Regions from separate parts of the Exiguobacterium sp. s168 genome, predicted to be linked through region 2. Evidence: riboswitches for the same ligand, from Rfam matches in the RefSeq annotation. Region 2 holds a riboswitch; the other holds the start of a gene.
What was found. Region 2 has a riboswitch for thiamine pyrophosphate ahead of thiT (energy-coupled thiamine transporter ThiT). Riboswitches for the same ligand answer to the same signal wherever they lie in the genome.
Positions count from the first base shown of each region.

Region 1: linked by a shared signal. The riboswitch ahead of KNQ15_RS07765 (ECF transporter S component) and the one ahead of thiT (energy-coupled thiamine transporter ThiT) in region 2 are both predicted to bind thiamine pyrophosphate.

Region 1 covers NZ_JACSNE010000009.1:74,746-77,879, forward strand. Annotated here, with positions in the region: gene KNQ15_RS07755 (GNAT family N-acetyltransferase) at 1-435, shown strand, start outside; gene KNQ15_RS07760 (50S ribosomal protein L25/general stress protein Ctc) at 727-1,398, shown strand; TPP riboswitch at 1,494-1,593, shown strand; gene KNQ15_RS07765 (ECF transporter S component) at 1,694-2,266, shown strand; gene KNQ15_RS07770 (ABC transporter ATP-binding protein) at 2,263-3,134, shown strand, end outside.
Region 2 covers NZ_JACSNE010000001.1:108,419-111,552, forward strand. Annotated here, with positions in the region: gene pknB (Stk1 family PASTA domain-containing Ser/Thr kinase) at 1-118, shown strand, start outside; gene rsgA (ribosome small subunit-dependent GTPase A) at 144-1,049, shown strand; gene rpe (ribulose-phosphate 3-epimerase) at 1,052-1,708, shown strand; TPP riboswitch at 1,731-1,840, shown strand; gene thiT (energy-coupled thiamine transporter ThiT) at 1,902-2,462, shown strand; gene KNQ15_RS00575 (thiamine diphosphokinase) at 2,464-3,066, shown strand; gene KNQ15_RS00580 (amino acid permease) at 3,120-3,134, opposite strand, start outside.

The DNA.
Region 1 (3,134 bases), on a different contig from region 2:
CTCTGTATTCCCCGTTATCTGGATTTAGGGCTCTACGCAGAAGGGGTTGCCTTTTCCGGCTCGTCGAACCTGTTGCTTGCCTGTCAGGCAGCGCTTGATGCCCTCGATCTTAATCAAGCAGCAATCAAGATGACCTATCTCGAACAAGCCGTCCGCGCAACTGGATTCCAACTGCTCGCACAACAGGAAGCACAAGCGCCGGGAATACTGACGATCGTTCATCCGTCCGCAACTGATTTAGGCGACGCTCTGCGCATTCAGGGGTATCACGTCCAGTACGAAAGCGACTATCTCGTTTACAATCAGTGGCTACAAATTTCGACGATGGGCCAGACGACGATGCGGCAAATTGAACGTCTAGTTCGTGTTTTAGTTCGTGAAAATCAACGAATCACCATAAAGAATGAAAAAAATGAAAGACCTCTCAACCCTTGATTTCAAGCGGTTTGGAGGTCTTTCGACTTCAAAAAGATAAAAAAAGAGGTTTATGGATTTAAAACATAGGGGTATAAACTCATTAGCACCGCATCAAACTGGTGACTTACTCACACATGTTTCTCAATATCAGCGTAATGACCTGGGAGAGAAATGCAAAGTCAGGAAATCGTCAGATTCATGAGAGTCTGAAACCGATTGTCTTAGCATGATTCATATTGTTCAGGATTCGTCCTGCTCCTACATTCATTACCTTTTGAGGGCTATACCAAATTCAAGGGGGAAATGAACATGTCAGTTAATTTAACAGCCGAAAAACGCGAGGTACGTCCACGCTCACTCCGTAAACAATTGCGTCATGAAGGAAAAGCTCTTGGCGTCGTGTATGGTTACAAAGTGGAAAGTACACCAATCGCGTTTGAAGAAAAAGAATTGCTTAAAATCGTCCGAGAAAACGGTGAAAACGTCTTGATTTCACTCAAACTCGATGGTAAAAATATTAACGTCTTGATCAATCGCCGTGATATGGATGTCTTCACCCCAACAGTCGATCACGTTGAATTCATCGCCGTGAAAATGGATGAAGAAACAGAAGTCGAAGCAGACGTTGTACTCGTTGGCGAAGCAGCCGGTGCAAAAGTTGGTGGCTTCCTATCACAAACACTCTTTAAAGTAACAGTCGCCGCTACACCAGATAAATTACCAGAGAACGTCGAAGTCGACGTCACGAACCTCGAAATCGGCGATTCGATTTCTGTAGCCGATCTTCCAGAACAAAAAGATTTCCGCATCGTTACAGAAGGCGATATTCAAGTCGCAGCTGTTGTCGAATCGACACTCGAGCAGGATCTTGAAGAAATCGAGGAAGCAGAGGCACAAGCAGAAGCTGGCGAAGACAACGAAGCGGAAGCAACAGAAGCGTCTTCAGAAGAAACAGCTGAAGAGAACGAAGACAATAAATAAGTCGTTTAACGATACGCCCTTTGCGGCGTATCGTTTTTTTGTGTCTTGACAACAGGCGCTGGATTGCCTAAAGTGAACAGCGTATCACCTATTACCATATCCACTAGGGGAGCCCAATTGGCTGAGACGATTCACTTCGGACCCTTCGAACCTGATCTAGTTCATACTAGCGTAGGAAAGTGGAGCGATCACATCCAATGACTCCTGCTGCGCGCAGTTTTTCTGAGGACCGCTCTCTTTTTTACGGAGGGCGGTCTTTTTTGGCGTCTCCCCCATTCAAAGGAGGACGTATCTAATGCAACACTGGAAAATGAAAGAAATCATGGTCATGATGATGCTCGCCGTCGCTTGCGGCGTCATCTATCTTGGTTGGTCAACACTCTGGTTACCAATCTCAGCGATCTTCGGTCCTGTCGGTGCCAACTGGATGTTTGGCATCTGGATCATTGCGAGTCCGCTCGTCGCAGCAATCATTCAAAAGCCAGGTGCCGCTTTAATTGCGGAAGTCGTCGCGGCAGCCGTCGAACTGTTCACAGGTAGTCATTTTGGTTTATCCGCTCTTCTGATCGGAGTCTGCCAAGGACTTGGTGCGGAACTCGTCTTCGCGATGACGCGTTACCGTCGTTATGACACATGGACCTTGATGTTATCGGGTGTCGGAGCCGCGATTGGTAGCATCGTTTATAGTCTAATCGCGAACGGATTCGGTTACTACACAACGACGACGTTGCTTGCGACAACTGGCTTACAATTGATCAGCGGCGCATTACTCGGTGGCTTGCTTGCAGCCATTCTCGTCCGTCGCCTTGTTGCGACTGGTGTCTTGAACGGGTTTGCGGCAGGACGTGCGAAACGAGAAATCGCATGATTACTGTCGACGACCTCAGCATCCGCTATCCCGGTCAGATGAAATCAGTGCTCAATCATGTATCGCTGACGATTGAGCAAGGGACGACCCTTCTACTCGGACGAAGTGGGAGTGGCAAGACGACATTACTTCATGCCCTTGCCGGACTGACACCGGAAACGATTGAAGTCGAACAGACTGGTACCGTTACCCGGTCCGGTTCGGTCGGAATCTTGTTTCAAAATCCAGAAGAACAGTTCTGCATGGAGACGATCGGACGCGAAATCGCTTTTAGTTTAGAAAATCGCTCGATTCCACGCGAAGAGATGGAGGAACGAATTGAACGCTTACTCGCACTCGTCGGTCTCCCCCTCCCCTTCTCGACACCGATCGCGAGTCTATCCGGTGGAATGAAACAGCGTCTCGCGCTCGCAGCGGTCCTAGCACTTGAGCCGACGATCTTATTACTCGATGAACCAACGGCTCAGATTGACCCGATCGGGCAACACGAGCTGATGGCGTTGATCTTTCGGATTCAGAAAGAACACGATTTAACGATCGTCTTGATCGAGCACCAACTCGATGTCTGTTTGCCGTATGTCGATCAGATCGTCTTACTTGAAGACGGATCGGTGACTGCGACGGCAGATCCGCAGGATTTGTTCCCGCAGGCGTATACAAGGCTTCAATCGAAAGGCATTGCCGTTCCCTCTTTGTATCCGTACATGTTAGAGACGTTACCCATAGATGGACCGCAAGCGGCGCGACTTCATGTGCCTTCCCCCGTCGCTACAGCTGGTCGCTCTTTGTTACACGTCGCTGCATTATCGACGAAAGCACCATATCCGCTGACCGATGCGACATTTTCCCTGCAGACAGGAGAATGGGT
Region 2 (3,134 bases):
ATTCGACGTACCGGTGACGATCGATCCGGGAGAAGAAGGAAAAATTACGATTTATAAAGACGATACGGTGTATCGTTCAAAAACCATCACGTACAACCAAGCAAAAGACGCACAATGAATGTGATGAAAAAGGAGTGCATAGGATGACGGAACAACGCATCGAAGAGAATCGAGAAGGAACGATCATACGTCTGCAGGGCGGCTTTTATGATGTCATGACACCAGAAGGAGAGGTTCGTTCAAGAGCAAGAGGGAATTTCCGAAAACGCGGTATCAGTCCAGTCGTCGGAGACGAGGTCGTTCTTCATATCGAAAGTGAGACCGGGTATATTCTCGAAGTGAAGGAGCGGGACAACTTTTTAGTACGCCCTCCAGTCGCGAATATCGATCAGGCATTGCTGGTCGTTTCGGCGGCAGAACCTGATTTTTCAGCGCACTTGCTCGACCGATTTCTCGTCTTGATCGAAGCGAAGGAAATTCAACCTGTCATCCTGTTGACGAAGATGGATTTGCTGGACGATGTCAAAGGACCGGCTGTCCGAGACGCCATTGCCGCTTATCGAAAAATTGGATATACAGTCATCGAGACATCAAGTGAGACATTGACGGGTGTTGAGCAAGTCCGTCCGTTACTTGCTGGAAAAACGAGCGTTCTCGCGGGACAATCCGGTGTTGGGAAAAGTTCATTGCTCAATGCACTGGAGCCCTCTCTTGATTTAGAAACGAGTGCGATCTCGAAATCACTGGGACGTGGCCGCCATACGACACGACACGTCACGTTGATGCCGCTTGCGGAAGGATTGATCGCCGATACGCCAGGGTTCTCGAACCTTGATTTTCCGTATGAAATGGAAATCGAGGATGTACGATGGAGTTTCCCAGAATTCGTAGCTGTACAAGATGATTGCAAATACCGAGGTTGTTTGCATTTGAATGAACCCGGTTGTGCCGTCAAAGAAGCTGTCGAAGCACGAGAAATCATGTCCTCTCGTTATGAGAACTATGGTATGTTTATAGACGAAATCAAGAATCGAGCCCGGAGGTATTGAAGATGATTAAAATTGCACCATCTATCTTATCAGCAGATTTTGCGAATCTCGAGCGTGATGTTAAAGCAGTCGAAGCGGCAGGAGCGGACTATATCCATTTTGATGTCATGGATGGTCAGTTCGTACCGAACATCTCATTTGGATTACCTGTGCTTAGCAGTTTACGTCAAAAGACGGATATGGTCCTTGACGTCCATTTGATGATTGATCAACCCGAACGTTTCGTCGAAGATTTCGTCAAGGCAGGGGCAGACATCGTGACATTCCACGTCGAAGCAACGAATCATGTCCATCGCGTCTTGCAACAAATCAAAGCAGCGGGCGCAAAGGCAGGGGTCGTCTTAAATCCGCATACGCCGTTATCAACGATTGAACACGTTCTTGAGGACGTCGACATGGTCTTATTGATGACGGTCAATCCGGGCTTTGGTGGACAGGCATTCATCGAGAGTGTCATGCCGAAACTCGCTTCACTTGCGCAAATGAAGGCAGATCGTGGTCTGACATTCGAAATCGAGATTGATGGTGGCGTCAATCCGGAAACGGCAAAACTTTGTATTGATAACGGTGCGAACGTTCTTGTCGCAGGATCAGCAATCTACAATGCACCAGATTATGCAAAGGCGATCACTAGCATTCGTCAAGGGGCTGCCGTATAATAAAGACGAGAAAACGAAATATGATGACCGCAAGGGGTGTCGCTTGAAAAGCGGCTGAGAGGAGTCTTTTAGACTTTAACCCTTCGAACCTGTTCCGTTCAAACGGACGTAGGGATGTGGCGCACGCAGGCAGTACGGCGTTCGTCGTACTGCCTTTTTGCGTCCTCTCGTACAATGAAGGAGGAAAAATAGCATGAAACGGTTACAAATGATGATGGAAATTGCCATCTTCGCCAGTCTCGGAGTCGTCTTTGATTTACTGATTCCATTCAAAATGCCACAAGGAGGCTCCATTAGCTTAGCGATGCTACCGATCTTCGTCATGGCATTTCGCCACGGTGTCATCGGGGGTGTCGTCACGGGAGCGCTTGTCGGTACGATTCAATTGATGTTCGCTCCACAAGTCTTGACGATCGTTCAACCGATGCTTGACTATACGATTGCGTATGGTGTCGTCGGATTAAGTGGTCTGTTCGCACGTCAAGTCAGACAAGCCGCGCGCAATGGACAAAAGAAAAGCTTAATGGCGTTCGTTCTCCTTGCGACGTTATTAGGAGCAGGGCTCCGCTATATTTGTCATGTCATCAGCGGAATCGTCTTCTTTGCCAAGTATGCAAAAGGTCCAGTCGTGGAATACTCTTTTGTCTATAACGCAACGTATATGGTTCCTTCTTACATCTTATGTGGAATCGTAGCAGGAATTCTATTCACGACTGCGCCACGCTTACTACGTTATTCGGCACGAGGTGTCTGAGATGCGGGCGATTCTCGTCTGTGCCGGTCCGCAAGAAGAAGTGCCGGATTTACGGACGTTTTGTCAGCCGGGTGATTTCATCGTCGGTGTCGACGGTGGTGTTCAGACGGTCGAATCGTTTGGGCTGACCTGTGATATGACAATCGGTGATTTCGATTCACTTGGTTATGTACCTGAAGGGGCAATCGTTCATCCGGCTGAGAAAGATGAGACGGATCTTGAACTTGCCCTTCGTACAGTGTCTGAGAGGGAACAGCATGAAGAGATCATCATTATCGGGGCGACAGGTGGAAGGCTTGACATGACTGTTCAAAATGTCTATTTGTTGAAGCAATATCCAGAGGCGCGACTTGTCACGAAACGAGAAGAGGTGCGATACTTGGCAGCGGGAACGTATGCAGTCGAAGCAAGGAGCTATCATTATCTTTCTTTCATTCCACTTGTGCCGTCGACCTTAAGCTTATCCGGAGTCAAATATCCACTGGATGCCCATCCAGTACCCGTCGGAGGTTCCTTGACGGTCAGTAATGAATGGCGTGCGTCAGAAGCGAAGGTAGAGCTCCATCAAGGAGAACTATTGATGATGCGGACGCTTAAGGAATAGAACAATCATAGGAAAGAGGTCGTGGATGATTCCGCGGCCTCTTTCATATGAAATTATTCTTCGAGTTG